Regions from separate parts of the Streptomyces sp. NPDC052064 genome, predicted to be linked through region 3. Evidence: predicted binding sites of a transcription regulator. Region 3 holds the regulator's gene; each other region holds the start of a gene.
The links. The regulator HrcA, encoded in region 3, represses chaperone genes, less so after heat shock. The targets are predictions, from matches to a motif close to TTNGCACTCNGNNNNNCNGAGTGCNAA.

Region 1 (6,769 bases), on a different contig from region 3:
AGGTCCTGCCGCGACGGGTACGCGAACGCGACGTGCACCACGCGCTCGCGCCACTCGGCGTGCGTGTCGAGGAGCCGGCGGTAGGCCAGCAGGCCGCGCACGATGTTCTTCGACAGCTCGGTGCGGTCGACCCGGACGATGGTGCGGCGGCCCTCGCCGATCTCCTCCCGGAGCGCGGCCATCCGTTCCTCGACGTCCGCCTCGTGCGACCGCTGCCGCAGGAAGTCCGCGTCGGCCCCCAGCCCGTGCACGCCGATCCGCGTGCCGCCGAGCCCGCCGGCGAACTGCTCGGCGCACGCGGTGAACGCGTCCGCCCAGCGCTGCGTGAGAAAGCCCAGCCGGTCCGCGCCCAGCATGCCGCGCAGCACCTGCCCGGCCACGTCGTCCGGCAGCATCCGGAAGTATTCGGGCGGCGCCCAGGGCGTGTGCGAGAAGTGGCCGATCCTGAGGTCCGGCCGCAGCTCGCGGAGCATGCCCGGCACCAGCGTCAGGTGGTAGTCCTGCACCACCACCGCCGCGCCCTGCGCGGCTTCCTCGGCCAGCGCCTCGGCGAACGCCCGGTTGTACGTCTCGTAGGACGCCCACTGGCGCCGGAACTCCGCGTCGAAGACCGGCTCCAGCGGCGTCTGGTAGAGCATGTGGTGAACGAACCACAGCACCGAGTTCGCGATGCCGTTGTACGCGTCCGCGTGCACGTCGGCCGGGATGTCCAGCATCCGTACGCCGTCCTCGCCGACGCCCCGCCGGACCGCCTCGCGGTCGCCGTCGGACAGCGCCGAGCAGACCCACAGCGCGTCAGCGTCCGAGCCGATCGCGGACAGCCCCGAGACCAGCCCGCCGCCGCCGCGCTTGGCGTTCAGCGAACCGTCCTCGCCCACCGCGTAAGAGACCGGGCCGCGGTTGGAGGCCACCAGCACCTGTGCAGCACCGTACGTCGAAGCCATACGCCTCAACCTAGCCCGGCCCGGAAACGCTCAAACGTACGGACCTGACCCACCCGGCCGAAAACGACCCCGGTCACGCCGCCTTCCGCGCCTGGTACTCGGCGATCTCCACCATCGGCGGACGCTCCTCGGTGTCCACGGAGTAGGTCCGCGGCTCGAAGCCGTCCCCGCCCCGCTCGAACTGCGTCAGGGACGGCCGGATCAGATGCCCGCGGGCCAGCCGCAGCTGGGCCGTGCGGTATATCGCGGCGGCCATCCGGCCCAGTGCCTGCCCGTCCTGGTGCCGGTGCTTGCGCACTCCGATGTCCACCTGGGCGAGGGCGTCCAGGCCCACCAGGTGCAGGGCGTCGACCAGCATGCCCAGCTCGACGCCGTACCCGACGGGGAACGGCAGCTGCTCCAGCAGCGAGCGGCGGGCCGCGTACTCGCCGCCGAGCGGTTGCACGAAGCCGGCCAGCTGCGGCCAGTGCATGTTGAGCAGCGGGCGGGCCATCAGTTCCGTCACCCGGCCGCCCTGCCCGGCAGCGCCGCCGAGCGGACGGTCGTACATGCCCTTCACCAGGTCGATGTCCGGGTCGGTGAGCAGCGGGCCCACGATCCCGGAGACGAAGTCGGACGAGAAGTCCCTCAGGTCGGCGTCGATGAAGCAGACGATGTCCCCGCGGGTGACGAGGAGGGAACGCCACAGCACCTCGCCCTTGCCGGGCACGGCCGGGATCGACGGGAGGATCTCGTCGCGGTGCACCACCGTCGCGCCCGCGGCGGCGGCCACCTCCGACGTACGGTCGGTCGACCCCGAGTCGACGACGACCAGCTCGTCGACGAGCGGCACCTGCCGCATCAGGTCGTGACGGATGACGGCGGCGATGTCACCGACCGTCTCCTCTTCGTTGAGCGCGGGCAGCACCACGCTCACCGTCTGGCCCGTGCGCTGCTTGGCGGCCAGAATCTGGTGGAGCGGACGACCGGTCGCTGACCAGGAACGGGTGCTCAGCCAGCGCTCGACTTCTTCCAGCACCGTGGCGGCTCCTCTGCGTACTCTCGGCGGGACGGACTGTGAGCCATCTCGCGGTTCGGACGACTATCTCAACTGTGCTGGTCGTCGGTTACAGTCTTGAACAACGCGGATGACCATCGCATGTCCGGGGTCAGCCGTCGTTTACAACCGCATACAGCTCATCCAGAGGGGCAGAGGGAAACGGCCCGATGAAGCCCCGGCAACCCTCCAGCCGATACTCGTAGGTCACTGTCGACCGCTCCGCGAGGCTCCCGGCTCGGGAAGGTGCCAAATCCGTCTCACGGCGAGATGCGTCGTGAGGAAGATGAGGAGAAAGGGCCTCGCCTCACATGGCTGTGCAGACTGTTGCAAGCACCACCCACTCCACCGTAGACCTCGGCCCCGCCGCCGCGCTGAGCTGCCGCGAGTGCGGCCACCGCGTACCCCTCGGCCCGGTCTTCGCGTGCGAGGAGTGTTTCGGCCCGCTGGAGATCGCCTACGACTTCTCGGCCTACGACACCGAGGAACTCCGCAAGCGGATCGAAGCGGGGCCCGCGAACATCTGGCGCTACGCCCCGCTGCTGCCGGTCCCGGCCGACGTGGCGGACAAGCCGAACATCAACCCGGGCTGGACCCAGCTCGTCAAGGCCGACAACCTCGCGCGCGAACTGGGTGTCGACGCCGGCAAGCTCTTCGTCAAGGACGACTCCGGCAACCCGACGCACTCCTTCAAGGACCGTGTCGTCGCCCAGGCCATCGAGGCCGCCCGCGTCTTCGGCTTCACCACGCTGTCCTGCTCCTCCACCGGCAACCTCGCCGGCGCCGTGGGTGCCGCGGCGGCCCGCGCCGGCTTCCGCTCCTGCGTGTTCATCCCGCACGACCTGGAGCAGGGCAAGGTCGTCATGGCCGCGGTCTACGGCGGTGAACTCGTCGGCATCCAGGGCAACTACGACGACGTGAACCGCTTCTGCTCCGAGCTGATCGGCGACCCGGCCGGCGAGGGCTGGGGCTTCGTCAACGTCAACCTCCGGCCGTACTACGCGGAGGGCTCCAAGACCCTGGCGTACGAGATCTGCGAGCAGCTCGGCTGGCAGCTGCCGGACCAGCTCGTGGTGCCGATCGCCTCCGGCTCGCAGCTCACGAAGATCGACAAGGGCCTCCAGGAGCTGATCAAGCTCGGGCTGGTCGAGGACAAGCCGTACAAGATCTTCGGCGCGCAGGCCGAGGGCTGCTCGCCGGTGTCGACGGCGTACAAGGCCGGCCACGACGTCGTACGCCCCCAGAAGCCGGACACCATCGCCAAGTCGCTGGCGATCGGCAACCCGGCGGACGGCCCCTACGTGCTCGACATCGCGCGCCGCACGGGCGGTGCGGTGGAGGACGTGAACGACGAGCAGATCGTCGACGCGATCAAGATCCTCGCCCGGACCGAGGGCATCTTCGCGGAGACCGCCGGCGGTGTGACCGTGGGCGTGGCGAAGAAGCTGGTCGAGAACGGGGTGCTCGACCCGTCGTTGACGACCGTTGTGCTGAACACGGGCGATGGTCTGAAGACGCTGGATGCGGTGGCTGGGACCGGGCTTACCGCGACCATTCGTCCCAACCTTGATTCGTTCCGTGAGGCTGGGCTCGTCTGATCGTCGTCGGCTGCCTGGGTATCTCGTCCAACCGGAGGTTTTGAAGTCATGAGCGTCACCGTTCGCATCCCCACCATCCTGCGTACCTACACCGGCGGCCAGGCCGAGGTCGCCGCCGAGGGGGCGACCCTCGGCGAGGTCATCGCCGATCTGGAGAAGAACCACACCGGGATCGCCGCCCGGGTGCTGGACGACCAGGGCAAGCTGCGCCGGTTCGTCAACGTGTACGTCAACGACGACGACGTGCGGTTCGAGCAGGGGCTGGAGACGGCGACGCCGGACGGTGCCGGGGTGTCGATCATCCCGGCCGTCGCGGGTGGCTGAACCGGTCGACCGGCTTGTTTATTACCTTCGGTAACCGCGGTTACTGAGAGTTCATCGAATTGCCCCCTCCGTGAGAGAAGCGGAGGGGGCAATTCTGTGTGATTGAGCGCGGTACAGTTGGGGAACGCAGCGCCGATCTTCTGATCGGGAGCCCTGAATTCCTGCCGCGCACCCGACAAGATGTAGCCAAAGTGTGTGCGTCTTCTGCGGCTTTTGTTCCTTTTGTGTGGCCCGACTTGCCCTGAAGTCGGGCGAATTCTCCCTACATTCCGGACCCTGCGCGTCCAGAATTCTCGTCCGATTGACCTGTTGCAGACGGCAGTTGGACAGATACATTCAGCCGCGGTCGACGCGTTCCGGCGCACGCCCCCAACCGTGGGGGGTGAGGTCTGACCCGGGTCCGCGAAGTGTGGATCTGTGCAAGGGCCAGTAATAGGGGAGTTAGGCATGGCTCAGGGCACCGTCAAGTGGTTCAACGCGGAGAAGGGGTACGGCTTCATCGCGGTCGACGGTGGTGCGGATGTTTTCGTCCACTACAGTGCGATCCAGATGGACGGCTACCGCACCCTTGAAGAGGGCCAGCGGGTCGAGTTCGAGATCTCGCAGGGCCAGAAGGGGCCGCAGGCCGACATGGTTCGCGTCTCTGCCTGAACGCGCACCACGACCAAGCGCAAGCGACCGGTCTTCTCTGAAGGGCCCGCACCCCCCGGGGTGCGGGCCCTTCGGCCTGTTCGAAAGGGCTGTCGGGCGGCGTTCGCGGGCGGCTGAGCGCCCCGCCCGATCCCGGGGAGGCGCTTGCGCCCGCCCGTCACCCGACCACCACCCCTCAACGAGCACTCGCTACGCGAGGGCGCCTTGCACTCTCGGGGGTCGAGTGCTAATCATTGCGTTAGCACTCTGAAGGTGAGAGTGACAACGTAAGGACCGGGTCGGTGAGGCCCGCAGGCCAGGTGGGAAGGAACCACGAGGCAGGCGAGCCGTCCGTCGCGGGCGCGGGCGCGGTCCGAAGTAATCACCCCCAGTCCTGGAGGGACCACTTCACATGGCCAAGATCATCGCGTTCGACGAGGAGGCGCGGCGCGGCCTCGAGCGCGGCATGAACCAGCTCGCGGACGCCGTGAAGGTGACGCTCGGCCCCAAGGGCCGCAACGTCGTCCTCGAGAAGAAGTGGGGCGCGCCCACGATCACCAACGACGGTGTCTCCATCGCCAAGGAGATCGAGCTCGAGGACCCGTACGAGAAGATCGGCGCCGAGCTGGTCAAGGAAGTCGCCAAGAAGACGGACGACGTCGCCGGTGACGGTACGACCACGGCGACCGTTCTCGCCCAGGCCCTGGTCAAGGAGGGCCTGCGCAACGTAGCCGCCGGCGCCAACCCGATGGCCCTCAAGCGCGGTATCGAGCGCGCCGTCGAGGCCGTCTCCGCCGCCCTGCTGGAGCAGGCGAAGGACGTCGAGACCAAGGAGCAGATCGCCTCCACGGCCTCCATCTCCGCCGCCGACACCCAGATCGGCGAGCTCATCGCCGAGGCCATGGACAAGGTCGGCAAGGAAGGCGTCATCACCGTCGAGGAGTCCCAGACCTTCGGTCTGGAGCTGGAGCTCACCGAGGGTATGCGCTTCGACAAGGGCTACATCTCGGCGTACTTCGCCACCGACATGGAGCGTATGGAGGCCGTCCTCGACGACCCGTACATCCTGATCGCGAACTCGAAGATCTCCAACGTCAAGGACCTGCTCCCGCTCCTGGAGAAGGTCATGCAGTCGGGTAAGCCGCTGCTGATCATCGCCGAGGACGTCGAGGGCGAGGCCCTGTCGACCCTGGTGGTCAACAAGATCCGCGGCACCTTCAAGTCCGTCGCCGTCAAGGCCCCGGGCTTCGGTGACCGCCGCAAGGCGATGCTGCAGGACATCGGCATCCTCACCGGCGGCGAGGTGATCTCCGAGGAGGTCGGCCTCAAGCTGGAGAACGCCACGATCGACCTGCTGGGCAAGGCCCGCAAGGTCGTCATCACCAAGGACGAGACCACCATCGTCGACGGTGCCGGCTCCGCCGACCAGGTCCAGGGCCGGGTCAACCAGATCCGCGCCGAGATCGAGAACAGCGACTCGGACTACGACCGCGAGAAGCTCCAGGAGCGTCTGGCGAAGCTGGCCGGCGGCGTGGCCGTCATCAAGGCCGGTGCCGCCACCGAGGTGGAGCTCAAGGAGCGCAAGCACCGCATCGAGGACGCCGTCCGCAACGCCAAGGCGGCCGTCGAGGAGGGCATCGTCGCCGGTGGTGGCGTGGCCCTGCTCCAGGCCTCCCAGGTCTTCGAGAAGCTGGAGCTCGAGGGTGACGAGGCGACCGGCGCGAACGCCGTGAAGCTCGCCCTGGAGGCCCCGCTGAAGCAGATCGCCGTCAACGGTGGTCTCGAGGGCGGCGTCGTCGTGGAGAAGGTCCGCAACCTCCAGGTCGGCCACGGCCTGAACGCCGCGACCGGTGAGTACGTCGACATGATCGCCGAGGGCATCATCGACCCGGCGAAGGTGACCCGTTCCGCTCTGCAGAACGCCGCCTCCATCGCCGCGCTGTTCCTCACCACCGAGGCCGTCATCGCCGACAAGCCGGAGAAGGCCGCCGCGCCCGCCGGCGGCGGCATGCCGGGCGGTGACATGGACTTCTGATCGATCTGGTCGATCAACGTCCTTGCCGAGGGCGGCACTTCCTGTTCCGACAGGGAGTGCCGCCCTCGGGCGTGTCCGGGATCACAGTGCGGGCGGGATGGCCTGGGCGGGGCCGGATGGTTGAAACGTACGTCCTATGCGTATGCACATACTGTCCGGTATCCGAAGAGGAGCCCCCACGTGACCGTCGCCGCCTCCCGTG
Region 2 (6,769 bases), on a different contig from region 3:
CCTCCAGGCCGGCGTTCTCGGCGATCCAGCGCAGCGGCTCGACGGCGGCCTTGCGCACGACGGCGACACCGGTGGCCTCGTCGCCGGTCTTGCCGAGGTTGCCCTCCAGGACCTTCACGGCGTGGACGAGCGCGGAGCCACCACCGGAGACGATGCCCTCCTCGACCGCGGCGCGGGTCGCGGAGATGGCGTCCTCCAGACGGTGCTTGCGCTCCTTGAGCTCGACCTCGGTGGCGGCACCCACGCGGATGACGCACACGCCGCCGGCCAGCTTCGCGAGGCGCTCCTGGAGCTTCTCGCGGTCCCAGTCGGAGTCGGTGGACTCGATCTCGGCCTTGATCTGGGCGACGCGGCCCTGCACGTCGTCCTTGTTGCCGGCGCCGTCGACGACCGTGGTGTCGTCCTTGGTGACGGTGACGCGGCGGGCGGAGCCGAGGACGTCCAGACCGACCTGGTCGAGCTTGAGGCCGACCTCCTCGGAGACGACCGTGGCGCCGGTGAGGACCGCCAGGTCCTGCAGCATCGCCTTGCGGCGGTCGCCGAAGCCGGGGGCCTTCACCGCGACGGCGTTGAAGGTGCCGCGGATCTTGTTCACGACGAGGGTGGAGAGGGCCTCGCCCTCGACGTCCTCGGCGATGATCAGCAGCGGCTTGGAGGCGTTGGACTGGATGACCTTCTCCAGCAGCGGCAGGAGGTCCGCGATGGCGGAGATCTTGCCCTGCGTGATGAGGATGTACGGGTCGTCCAGGACGGCCTCCATGCGCTCCTGGTCCGTCACGAAGTACGGCGACAGGTAGCCCTTGTCGAAGGCCATGCCCTCGGTGAAGTCCAGCTCCAGACCGAAGGTGTTGGACTCCTCGACGGTGATGACACCGTCCTTGCCGACCTTGTCCATCGCCTCGGCGATGAGCTCGCCGACCTGGCTGTCCTGGGCGGACAGCCCGGCGACGGCGGCGATGTCGGACTTCTCGTCGATCGGGCGGGCCGAGGCGAGCAGGTCCTCGGAGACCGCGGCGACGGCGGCGTCGATGCCCTTCTTCAGGGCGGCCGGGGAGGCACCCGCGGCGACGTTCTTCAGGCCCTCGCGCACGAGCGCCTGGGCGAGCACGGTCGCGGTGGTCGTACCGTCACCCGCGATGTCGTTGGTCTTGGTCGCCACCTCCTTGACCAGCTGGGCACCGAGGTTCTCGTACGGGTCCTCGATCTCGACCTCTCGGGCGATCGTGACACCGTCGTTGGTGATGGTGGGGGCGCCGAACTTCTTGTCGATGACGACGTTGCGGCCCTTGGGGCCGATCGTCACCTTGACCGTGTCGGCAAGCTTGTTGACGCCGCGCTCGAGGGCGCGACGGGCGTCCTCGTCGAACTTCAGGATCTTCGCCATGGGAGCGTGAGCCCTCTTCCGGAATCAGGGTTAACGGCACTGCGCCCCGGGCGCCCGGCTTCTTAGCGATCGCGGGGGGCCAGGGGCGCAGCTCAAAGCAATGTGCTTGGGGTGAATTACTTCTCGACGATCGCGAGCACGTCGCGGGCCGAGAGGACGAGGTACTCCTCGCCGTTGTACTTCACCTCGGTGCCGCCGTACTTGCTGTAGAGCACGACGTCGCCGACGGAGACGTCGAGCGGAAGACGGTTGCCGTCCTCGAAGCGGCCCGGGCCCACGGCCAGGACGACGCCCTCCTGGGGCTTCTCCTTGGCGGTGTCCGGGATGACCAGGCCAGAGGCGGTGGTCTGCTCGGCGTCGAGCGGCTGGACCACGATGCGGTCCTCGAGCGGCTTGATGGCAACCTTGGAGCTGGTGGTCGTCACGATCCGACCTCCCCCTTCGGAGATCTCACGGGGTTAACTGTCTGAGGTGGCGACCAGGTGGATCCGTCGTCGCGGGTGCCGGACCTGCCCGTCGCTGTGTTGGCACTCTCCAGTGGGGAGTGCCAGAGCCGAGACTATGACTGCGATTAGCACTCGGTCAAGCGGAGTGCCAATTGCCGGCGGCGCGTCGGCCATGGAGGTGGGTCGGCGTACGTTTGTGCTGGGCACCCGGCGTTGGTGTCCTGGCCCCGGGGCCGCCGCCCCCGGCCCCCCGCTTCGGCCTGGACGGCTCGCCGTCGAGCGCAGTCAGAGGTAGTCCTCCAGCCGCCCCACCCGCAGCCCCCGTCCCTCGATCTCGCGCAGCAGCCGTACCGTCCGTTCCGTGAGGGTCAGGGACGCGGGCTCGCCCGACGGTACGGAGACGATGTCGCCGGGGCGCAGGCCGGGCTCGCCGCGGGTGTAGGTCAGATCGCCGTCGGTTCCCAGGGACGCCCGCCAGAGGACGACCGCCGTGATGCCGCAGTCGGCGGCGGCCCGCAGGGTCGTCGTGTCGTACGCGCCGTAGGGCGGGCGGAAGAGGCGGGGGCGGATGCCGAAGCGGGAGCGGAGTTTGTGCTGCTGGCCGCAGATCTCGGCGCGCTGGCCGGCGTAGGGCAGGCCGCGCAGGGCTGGGTGGTCGAGAGTGTGGTTCTGGATGGACGCGCCGACCGCGCGCAGGCGGGCGAAGTGGCCGTAGCCGGGTCCTACGACGCTGTCCGTGAGGAACATGGTGACCGGAAGCCGCCGTTCGCGGACGAGGCCGACGAAGCGGGGGTCGCGCTCGGCGCCGTCGTCGTAGGTCAGGAAGACCACCCGGTCGCGGGCGCGGACGTGGTCCACGACGGGCGGGAGACCGCCTGGATCGCCTCGGTCCGGCCCACGGACGTCGCTCGACGCGCGCGTCGGGGACTGGCCCCGCCCGTCCACCCCCGCCCTCTCCCCCGCGGCCCCGGCACAGCCCGACAGCAGGATCACCCCCGCGCACACCACGGCGGCCGCGGACCGCCGCCTCACAGGTAGTCCTCCAGCCGCCCCACCGCGTATCCCTCGGCCGTGACCTTGTTCAGGAAGCGGCGGATCATGTCGGGCATCGTGCCCTGCCACTGGTCGCGGCCGCGGAAGTGGGTGAGGACGATGTCCCCCGGGTGCAGTTTCCGGCCCTCGCGGTACTCCCAGTGGTCGGCGAAGACCTCCGCGTTCCAGAGGGGGGCGTACTCGATGCCGCACACCTTGGCGGCGCGCAGGGTCGCCCTGTCGTAGCTGCCGAAGGGCGGGCGGAAGAGGGTCGGGCGCGTGCCGTAGCGCCTCTCGATGAGGCGCTGCATGCCGCAGATCTCGCGCTTCTGCGCGCGGTAGGACATGCCCCGCATATAGCGGTGGCGGAGGGTGTGGTTGTTCAGGACCACGCCTCGGTCCTGCATCTTCTCGAAGTAGCGGTAGTCGTTCCTGATCAGGTAGCCGCTGAGGAAGGCGCTGTAGGGGACCTTCAGGTCGCTCATCATCCGCAGGAACGCCCGGTCCTTCTCGGCGCCGTCGTCGATGGTGAGGAAGACGACCTTGTCCCGGGTGGGGATCGTGGTGAAGACGGGAGGCAGGTTCAGCCTCCGGTGGCCGTCCACCTCGAAGCCCTCGCGGGTCCTGATCCTCGGCTTCTTCGCGGGGGCCGACGGGGCGATCAGGGGGACTCTTCTCAGTCCCCAGCGCTGTGCCGCGACGATCCGGGCGGCGTGCGCGGCGCTCAGCCTGGAGGCGTAGGAGTCGAGCGCGCGGGCCGGGGGCGCGTCGAGGTGCTGCTGGCCGCCGGCCGGGGTGATCCGGCCGCTGTCGCCCTGCGCGCAGCCCGAGGCGACAGCGGCGAGGGCGAGCACGGCGAGGCCGATCCGCATACCCCCAGATGCCCGGCCTTTACCATTTTGTACGACTACTCGCATGGTGCCGGATCCTCGCAGCCGGCCTTCCCGGATCAGCCCCGACACCGCGAACGGCGGCGCACCATCCACCGAGTGGCCCACACACGGTCCGGACCCGGCCGGACCTCAGCGCACCCGGACGGGCCACCGCCCGTCCGCCCTGGCCCGGGCCCACCTCCGCACGCACGCGGACGGACCATCGCCCGCCGTCCAGTTCCGAACCGGCCCGCATTCCAACCCCGGCCCGACCCGCACCCCGGCCCCGGGCCGCCCCACCGCCCACACCACCCCCACCGCCCCGTGGCCGACAATGATCCGGTGAACGACCTCGCACTCCTCCTCACCCCCGAAGGCCGCGCCCTCCTCGACGAGGTGCGGGACACCGATCCGGCGCGGGAGCTGGCCGTCGCGACCCGGTTGCGTCGCGAGCACCCCGCCGAGCTGGTGTCGGCGGCGCTGGGCCAGGCGCGACTGCGGCAGCGGGCGGTGGTGAAGTTCGGGGCCGAGGACGCGGGACGGATGTTCTTCACGCCGAACGGGGTGGAGCAGTCGACCCGGGCGAGCGTGGCCGCCTACCGGGCGCGGCGGCTCGCGGAGTCGGGCGTGACCTCGGTCGCCGACCTGTGCTGCGGCATCGGCGGTGACGCGATCGCGCTGGCCCGGGCCGGGATCCGGGTCCTGGCCGTCGACCGGGACCCGATGACGGCCACGGCGGCGCGGGCGAACGCCGAGGCGCTGGGGCTGGCCGGCCTGATCGAGGTGCGGGAGTCGGATGTCACGGAGGTGGACACGGCCGGCTACGACGCCGTGTTCGTCGACCCGGCCAGGCGCGGCGGCCGGGGGCGGATCTTCGACCCCGAGGCGTACTCTCCGCCCCTGTCCTGGGCGGTCTCCGCAGCCCGCCGCGCCCCTCGCGCCGCCGCGCTGAAGATCGCCCCCGGCATCCCGCACGAGGCGGTCCCCGAGGACGCCGAGGCCGAGTGGATCTCCGACGGCGGCGACGTGAAGGAAGCGGTGCTGTGGTTCGGCACCGCGCCCGGGGCGGTACGGGCCACCCTGCTGCCGGGCCCCCGCACGCTGCTCTCCCGTGGCCTGCCCGACCCCGGGGTCCGCTCGCCCGGCCGTTACCTGTACGAGCCCGACGGCGCCGTCATCCGGGCCCATCTGGTCGCCGAGGTGGCCGACGAGGTCGGCGGCGGACTGCTCGACGCGACCATCGCGTACGTCACGGCTGACGCACTGCACCCGACCCCGTACGCCACCGCCTACGAGATCACCGACCATCTCCCTTTCAACGTCAAGAAACTGAAGGCCCTGCTGCGCGAGCGGGAGGTGGGCAACCTGACCGTGAAGAAGCGGGGCTCGGCGGTCGAGCCGGAGGAGCTCCGCAGGAAGGTCAAGCCCCAAGGGCCCCACTCGGCGACGGTGTTCCTGACCCGGGTGGCGGGAGCACCGGCGATGCTCATCGGGCACCCCGCCTAGGCAGGAGCCGTCAGGACTGCTCCGCCGCCCGCCGCGACAACAGCTCCCTTTCACGCTCGTTGCGCGTCAGCGACGCCGCCCGTTCGAACTCCGCCCGGGCCTCCGTCGTGCGGCCGAGGCGGGACAGCAGGTCGCCGCGCACGCTGGGCAGCAGGTGGTAGTCGCGCAGGGCGGGGGCATCCGCCAGGGAGTCCACGATGGCCAGGGCGGGGGCCGGGCCCTCGGTCATCGAGACGGCCACCGCGCGGTTCAGTTCCACGACCGGGGACGGGGTGCGGGCGGCCAGGAGGCCGTACAGGGTGGCGATGCGGGACCAGTCGGTCTCCTCGTACGTGTACGCGTGCGCGTGGCTGGCGGCGATGGCGGCCTGGAGGAGGTACGGTCCCGGGGCGCCGGAGGAGGTGGCCTCGGCCCTGCCCAGCGCGGCGATGCCGCGGGCGATGAGCATGCGGTTCCAGCGGGCGCGGTTCTGGTCCTTGAGGAGGACGGGTTCGCCGGAGGGCCCCGTGCGGGCCGCCGTCCGGGACGCCTGGAACTCCAGGAGTGCGGTCAGGCCGTGCACCTCGGGTTCCTTCGGCATGAGGGCCGAGAGCACACGGGCCAGGCGCAGGGCGTCCTCGCACAGGGACGGGCGGAGCCAGTCGTCGCCGGCCGTGGCGGCGTAGCCCTCGTTGAAGACGAGGTAGATGACGTCGAGGACCGAGCCGAGGCGGGTCTCGCGGTCGGGGCCGTAGGGCACCTCGAAGGCGATGTTCCGCGCCGCCAGGGTGCGTTTGGCGCGGACGATGCGTTGCGCGATGGTCGGCTCGGGGACCAGGAAGGCGCGGGCGATCTCGGCCGTGGTCAGGCCGCCGAGGAGGCGCAGGGTGAGGGCGGTGCGGGCCTCGGTGGACAGGACCGGGTGGCAGGCGGTGAAGACCAGGCGGAGCAGGTCGTCGTCGATGTCGTCCGGGTCGGCGGGCTCCTCCGGGGGAGACACCGTCGACAGGTCCCGGCCGATCTCCGCCAGTTTGCGGGCGTAGTTCTCGCGGCGGCGGACCAGGTCGACGGCGCGGTTGCGGGCGGTGGCCATGAGCCAGGCGCCCGGGTTGTCGGGCACCCCGTCCCGCGGCCACTGCTCCAGCGCGGCGACCAGCGCGTCCTGCGCGAGTTCCTCGGCGATGCCGACGTCCCGGACGACCCGGGCGACGCCGGCGATGATGCGGGGCGACTCGATGCGGAAGACCGTTTCGATGGCTGTGTTGGTGCCGCTCGGGTCGGCGGTGGGCTGCGGGGTCACAGCCCACCATCAGACACCCCTGGCGCCTCCCGGCCAAGGAGGACCGGTCAGCCCTCGGCGATCTGCCGGACCTCCGCGGTGATCGTCCAGTAGTCCTCGTGCAGGGACAGGAACCGCTTGGTCCACTCGATCGCCTCGGCCTTGTCCTTGCACTGGCTGATCGAGTAGCCGCCGATGACCTCCTTGGACTCGGTGAACGGCCCGTCGGTGACGGACAGCTTCCCGTCCTCCCAGTGCACCCGGCTGCCGT
Region 3 (6,769 bases):
ACTCGTCACCAACGCCGTCGTCCACGCCGGCACCGACGTCGAGCTGGAGTGCCGGCTGGAAGGCGACGGCAAGGACACGGCCGCGCTCCTCGTCGAGGTCTCCGACCACCACCCCTCACGCGCCCCGCGCGGCGGCGAGCCGGAAACGCCGCACGACACCCCGGAGTACGGGCGTGGCCTGCGGCTCGTCGGAGCGCTCTCCGAGGCCTGGGGCATCACGTACCGCACGGGCCGGAAGACCGTGTGGGCGCGACTGCCCGCCGGGGGTTGTGCGGCGGGCGATCAGATCGAGGCGTACGCCGGGGAGCACGCGCTGGCGCGCGGGCTGCGGGTGGCGGAGATCCTGGCGCCGGATCCGCCCCCTGGTCAGGACGACCGGGAGGGCGACCAGGGCCGACGGCGTGCCGGGCGCGGCGGGAACGAGCGACAGGATGGGCACACCGGGCACCCCCTACGGGACACCCATGACCCTGGCAGCTCCCATGACCATGACCCGCGTGGCTCGCGCGACCTGCGGGACTGGCAGGACCTGCGGGACTGGCGGGACCTGCGGGACTGGCGGGACCGGTACGAGGACTGTGACGGCCGTGACGGGCGCGACGGCGCCTGGCTGGGCCGTGGGGCCCTCTCCTTCCTCGCCGAGGCTTCCGACCTCCTCGCCGGGCAGCTCGACGAGGACCTGGTCGCCGCCCTCGCCGGGCAGTTGATCGTGCCCCGGCTGGCCGACTGGTGCGCGGTGTGGCTGGAGGACGAGGCCACCGGCGGCGGCTGGGGCGGCGGGGCCGGAGCGGGCGCCCGGCTGGCCCGGGTCTGGCACGGCAGCGAGAACCGCATCGAGGAACTGCGCCGGGCCTTGGAGAAGGACGCACCGCACCCGTACGACCCGTCGGGGGCGCCCCCGTTCGAGCACAGTCGAGAGCGGGGGAGGTCCGGGCCGGCCGACTACCCCTGGCCCGGTGAGGCGCTCGGTGACGCCCCCGGCGAGCCGGGCTCGGCCCTCGCATACCGGCTCGTCGCCGGCGGACGCCCGCTGGGCACCCTCGTCATCGGACGGTCCGGGGCCGCCGGCTTCCCCGACGAGATCACCGGCCTCGTCGAGGACCTCAGCCGCCGGGTCGCGCTCGCCATCGGCGCCGCCCGCCAGTACGCCCGCCAGGCCACCATCAGCGCCGTACTCCAGCGCGGACTGCTGCCCGGTGCCGTGGCCGAGATCCCCGGGGTGCGCAGCGCCCTCGTCTACGAGCCGTGCGACAAGGGCGGGCCCAGCGGCGACTTCTACGACCTGTTCCCGGCCGGTGACGGCCGCTGGTGCTTCGCCGTCGGCGACGTCCAGGGCAAGGGTCCCGAGGCCGCCGTGGTGATCGGCCTGGCCCGGCCCTGGCTGCGGCTGCTGGCCAGGGAAGGCTACCGGGTCGCCGACGTTCTCGACCGCCTCAACCAGCTTCTGCTCGACGACGCCACGGAGGCCGCGGACGCGGCGGCCCGCGCGCTGGTGGCCGCGGGCGCCCGTCCGACCCCGCCCGGCGACAGCCCCCAGACGCGCTTCCTGTCTCTGCTGTACGGCGAGCTGGTCCCCTTCGACGGCGGCGTCCGCTGCACCGTCGCCTCCGCCGGGCACCCGCTGCCCCTGCTCCTCGGGGCGGGCGGTGAGGTCCACACGGCCGCGCAGCCCCAGACCCTCCTGGGCGTCGTCGAGGACGCCACGTACACCAGTGAGACCTTCGAGCTGCGTTCCGGCGACACCCTGCTGTGCGTCACCGACGGTGTGACCGAGCGCCGCTCCGGCTCCCGCCAGTTCGACGACGGGGACGGGCTGGCGGCGGCGCTGGCGGGCTGCGCCGGGCTGGACGCCGAGCTGATAGCCGAGCGGATCAAGCGGCTCGTGCACGAGTTCGGGGCGCGGCCCCCGGCGGACGATCTGGCGCTGCTGGTGCTCCAGGCGGAATGACCGCCCGGGTGCTGGACAATGGAACGTATGCCTTCCGCACTCCCCGACGGCGAGCCCGTCCCCGACGACGGCGCGCTGCCCGCGTCCGCGCTCGCCGGGGCCGCCGACCGCCCGCTCGGGTTCTACCTGCACGTTCCGTACTGCGCGACCCGCTGCGGCTACTGCGACTTCAACACCTACACGGCGACCGAGCTGCGCGGCACCGGTGGCGTGCTGGCCTCGCGCGACAACTACGCCGAGACGCTGGCCGACGAGGTCCGGCTGGCGCGGAAGGTGCTGGGGGACGACCCCCGACCCGTTCGTACGGTGTTCGTGGGCGGGGGTACGCCGACGCTGCTGGCCGCCGGTGATCTCGTACGGATGCTGGGGGCGATCCGCGACGAGTTCGGGCTGGCGCCGGACGCCGAGGTCACGACCGAGGCGAACCCGGAGTCGGTGGATCCGGCGTATCTGGCCGCCCTGCGGGAGGGCGGATTCAACCGGATCTCGTTCGGCATGCAGAGCGCGAAGCAGCATGTGCTGAAGGTGCTGGACCGCACGCACACGCCGGGGCGGCCCGAGGCGTGTGTCGCGGAGGCCCGGGCGGCCGGGTTCGAGCATGTGAATCTCGACCTGATCTACGGCACACCGGGGGAGTCCGACGACGACTGGCGGGCCTCGCTCGACGCGGTGCTGAGGGCCGGGCCGGACCATGTCAGCGCGTACGCCCTGATCGTCGAGGAGGGGACGCAGCTGGCTCGTCGGATCCGCCGGGGCGAGGTGCCGATGACCGACGACGACGTGCACGCCGACCGGTACCTGATCGCGGACGAGGTGCTCTCGGGCGCGGGCTTCGAGTGGTACGAGGTGTCGAACTGGGCGACCTCGGAGGCGGGGCGCTGTCTGCACAACGAGCTGTACTGGCGGGGGGCCGACTGGTGGGGGGCCGGGCCCGGCGCGCACAGTCATGTGGGCGGGGTGCGCTGGTGGAACGTGAAGCATCCCGGGGCGTACGCGGCGGCGCTGGCGGCGGGGAGGTCGCCGGGGGCCGGGCGTGAGGTGCTGTCGGACGAGGACCGGCGGGTCGAGCGGATTCTGCTGGAGCTGCGGCTGCGGGGAGGCGTGCCGTTGTCTCTGCTGCGGGAGGAGGGGCTTGCCGCCTCGCGCAGGGCGTTGTCGGACGGGCTTCTGGATGCCGCTCCGTACGAGGAGGGGCGTGCCGTGCTGACGTTGCGGGGGCGGTTGCTGGCCGATGCGGTGGTTCGGGACCTCGTGGACTGAGGTGCTGCCCGTTGGTGCTGGGGCCGGGGCGTTGCGCAGCCCGGCGTAGCGGGGTGCCGCTGCGCCCACCCGTGCCACCCTTGGCGGCACGATTGCCCGCAGCTCAGCAGCTACGCCGGAGCCGTCACGAAGTCGATCAGTTCCTCGACCCGGCCCAGCAGTTCCGGCTCCAGGTCCTTGTACGAGCGCACCCCCGACAGGATCCGCTGCCAGGCCGCACCCGTGTTCTCCGGCCAGCCCAGCGCCCTGCACACCCCTGTTTTCCAGTCCTGGCCGCGCGGAATCCGAGGCCATGCCTCGATGCCCAGGGACGACGGTTTCACCGCCTCCCAGATGTCGATGTAGGGGTGGCCGACGATCAGGGCGTGGTCGCTCGTCACCGACTCGGCGATGCGCCACTCCTTGCTGCCCGGCACCAGGTGGTCCACCAGGACGCCGAGACGGGCGTCGGGACCGGGGGCGAAGGAGTCGACGATCGACGGCAGGTCGTCGACGCCCTCCAGGTACTCCACGACCACGCCCTCGATGCGCAGGTCGTCGCCCCAGACCTTCTCGACCAGCTCGGCGTCGTGGCGGCCCTCGACGTAGATGCGCCCGGCGCGGGCCACGCGGGCGCGGGCGCCGGGGACGGCCACCGAACCTGAGGCCGTGCGGGTGGGACGCGCGGGGCCGCCCGGCGTGGGGCGGACCAGCGTCACCACCTTGCCTTCCAGCAGGAAACCGCGGGGCTCCATCGGGAACACCCGGTGCTTGCCGAAGCGGTCCTCCAGTGTCACCGTGCCCGCCTCGCAGCGGATCACCGCACCGCAGAAGCCGGTCCCGGCCTCCTCGACCACCAGGTCCGGCTCCGCCGGAACCTCGGGCACCGGCTGCGGCTTCTTCCACGGCGGGGTCAGATCGGGCGAGTACTGGCGCATTCGAATGACGATAAGAGAAGCCGGTGGGTGGTCACGGCGACACGCCGAAGCGTGTCGCCAGCGTGTCCCGCTGGGCGCGGACGAACGCCGCGTCCACCACCGCTCCGTGACCGGGCACGTACAGCGCGTCCTCCCCGCCCAGGTCGAGCAGCCGGTCCAGGGCGGCCGGCCAGTGCGACGGCACGGCGTCGGGACCCGCCTGCGGCTCGCCGGACTCCTCGACCAGGTCGCCGCAGAACACCACCTCCGGATCACCCGGCACCAGCACCGCCAGGTCGTGCGCGGTGTGTCCGGGGCCCACGTTCGCCAGCAGCACCTGGCGCCCGCCGCCCAGGTCGAGGGTCCACTCGCCGGAGACCAGATGGCGGGGCGGGGTCAGCCGGTCCGCCGACTCCCGCGCGGTGGTCTCCGCCAGGCCGTTCCGTACCGCGTCGGCGAGCAGCTCCTCGCGGTCCCGTACGCGCGTCAGCACCGCGTCCACGCCCACCGCGCCGAACACCTCCGCGTCCGTGAAGGCCGCCACACCGAAGACGTGGTCGAAGTGGGGATGGGTCAGCGCGAGATGCGTCACACCGTGACCGGTGAGCGACTGCGCCTGGTCGCGCAACCGCACGCCCTCGGCCGGGCTCGACCCCGCGTCGATCATGAGGACCGCGCCCTCTCCGGCGACCAGCCCCGCCGTGCAGTCCCACACCGGCAGCCGGCACCGCCCCACCCCGGCGGCCACCCGCTCCCACCCGAGCTCTTCCCAAGTCACCGTCATACGGCGACGCTAGCGGTGACCCCCGCCCGGGGCACGGCAGCAGGCGACCAGCCTTGCCGGGGGTGCACCCCACCGCCGTACACTGGGCGGGGAATGCTGGCACTCGCACGCGCAGAGTGCCAGGCACGACAGGCAGGACACCAGGCGGACGACTTCTGGAGGTGTGCGCGAATGCTCAGTGAACGCAGGCTTCAGGTGCTGCGCGCCATCGTCCAGGACTACGTCGGCACCGAGGAGCCGGTGGGCTCCAAGGCCCTCACCGAGCGGCACAACCTCGGCGTCTCGCCGGCCACCGTCCGCAACGACATGGCGGCCCTCGAGGACGAGGGGTACATCGCCCAGCCGCACACCAGTGCCGGGCGCATCCCCACCGACAAGGGCTACCGGCTGTTCGTGGACAAGCTGGCCGGCGTCAAGCCGATGACCGCGCCCGAGCGGCGCGCGATCCAGAACTTCCTCGAGGGTGCCGTCGACCTCGACGACGTCGTGGCGCGTACGGTACGGCTGCTGGCCCAGCTCACGCGCCAGGTCGCCGTCGTGCAGTACCCGTCGCTGACCCGCTCGACCGTGCGGCACGTGGAGCTGCTCGCCCTCGCGCCCGCGCGGCTGATGCTCGTGCTGATCACGGACACCGGGCGGGTCGAGCAGCGCGTGGTCGACTGCCCGGCGCCCTTCGGCGAGGCATCGCTCGCGGATCTGCGCGCGCGGCTCAACAGCCGTGTCGCGAACCGCCGTTTCACAGATGTGCCGAGTCTGGTGGAGGATCTGCCGGAGGCATTCGAGCACGAGGACCGGGGTACGGTCTCCATGGTGCTCTCCACACTTCTGGAGACGCTCGTCGAGGAGAACGAGGAGCGGCTGATGATCGGCGGCACCGCCAACCTGACCCGCTTCGGGCACGACTTTCCCCTCATGATCCGGCCGGTGCTGGAGGCGCTGGAGGAGCAGGTCGTGCTCCTCAAGCTGCTCGGCGAGGCGAAGGATCCGGGCGTGACCGTACGTATCGGTCATGAGAACGCCCACGAAGGACTCAACTCCACGTCCGTCGTGTCGGTCGGCTACGGTTCGGGCGGCGAGGCTGTCGCCAAGCTCGGCGTGGTCGGACCGACCCGCATGGACTACCCGGGAACGATGGGAGCGGTACGCGCAGTGGCACGGTACGTCGGACAGATCCTGGCGGAGTCGTAGTGGCCACGGACTACTACGCCGTACTCGGCGTGCGCCGCGACGCGTCGCAGGATGAGATCAAGAAGGCCTTCCGGCGGCTCGCGCGCGAGCTGCACCCGGACGTCAACCCCGATCCGAAGACCCAGGAGCGGTTCAAGGAGATCAACGCCGCCTACGAGGTGCTGTCGGACCCGCAGAAGAAGCAGGTCTACGACCTCGGCGGCGACCCGCTCTCGCAGGCCGGAGGCGGCGGCGCGGGCGGCTTCGGGGCCGGCGGCTTCGGGAACTTCTCCGACATCATGGACGCGTTCTTCGGCACGGCGTCGCAGCGCGGTCCGCGCTCGCGCACCCGCCGCGGCCAGGACGCGATGATCCGCATCGAGGTGGAGCTCGACGAGGCGGCCTTCGGCACGACGAAGGACATCCAGGTCGACACGGCGGTCGTCTGCAACACCTGTAGCGGTGAGGGCGCGGCGCCGGGGACCTCCGCTCAGACATGTGACATGTGCCGCGGCCGCGGTGAGGTGTCCCAGGTCACCCGGTCCTTCCTCGGCCAGGTCATGACCTCGCGGCCCTGCCCGCAGTGCCAGGGCTTCGGCACCGTGGTGCCCACGCCGTGCCCGGAGTGCGCGGGCGACGGGCGCGTGCGGTCCCGCCGTACGCTCACCGTCAAGATCCCGGCCGGTGTCGACAACGGCACGCGGATCCAGCTCG

Region 1: the regulator HrcA is predicted to act here: its motif matches at 4,757-4,783, upstream of groL (chaperonin GroEL).
Region 2: the regulator HrcA is predicted to act here: its motif matches at 1,956-1,982, upstream of groES (co-chaperone GroES).

The regions. Positions count from the first base shown of each region.
Region 1 is NZ_JBVJJE010000018.1:44,692-51,460, forward strand. Features, by position in the region: gene ACZ6TU_RS36090 (alpha,alpha-trehalose-phosphate synthase (UDP-forming)) at 1-944, opposite strand, end outside; gene ACZ6TU_RS36095 (glucosyl-3-phosphoglycerate synthase) at 1,018-1,962, opposite strand; SAM riboswitch class I at 2,118-2,273, shown strand; gene thrC (threonine synthase) at 2,292-3,578, shown strand; gene ACZ6TU_RS36105 (ubiquitin-like small modifier protein 1) at 3,627-3,902, shown strand; gene ACZ6TU_RS36110 (cold-shock protein) at 4,350-4,553, shown strand; gene groL (chaperonin GroEL) at 4,945-6,567, shown strand; gene ACZ6TU_RS36120 (NADH:flavin oxidoreductase) at 6,748-6,769, shown strand, end outside.
Region 2 is NZ_JBVJJE010000001.1:589,929-596,697, forward strand. Features, by position in the region: gene groL (chaperonin GroEL) at 1-1,384, opposite strand, end outside; gene groES (co-chaperone GroES) at 1,501-1,809, opposite strand; gene ACZ6TU_RS02700 (polysaccharide deacetylase family protein) at 2,116-2,862, opposite strand; gene ACZ6TU_RS02705 (polysaccharide deacetylase family protein) at 2,859-3,734, opposite strand; gene ACZ6TU_RS02710 (class I SAM-dependent methyltransferase) at 4,077-5,240, shown strand; gene ACZ6TU_RS02715 (RNA polymerase sigma factor) at 5,251-6,519, opposite strand; gene ACZ6TU_RS02720 (YciI family protein) at 6,567-6,769, opposite strand, start outside.
Region 3 is NZ_JBVJJE010000004.1:305,333-312,101, reverse strand. Features, by position in the region: gene ACZ6TU_RS12635 (SpoIIE family protein phosphatase) at 1-1,948, shown strand, start outside; gene hemW (radical SAM family heme chaperone HemW) at 1,976-3,208, shown strand; gene ACZ6TU_RS12625 (DUF3097 domain-containing protein) at 3,319-4,125, opposite strand; gene ACZ6TU_RS12620 (MBL fold metallo-hydrolase) at 4,157-4,888, opposite strand; gene hrcA (heat-inducible transcriptional repressor HrcA) at 5,060-6,076, shown strand; gene dnaJ (molecular chaperone DnaJ) at 6,076-6,769, shown strand, end outside.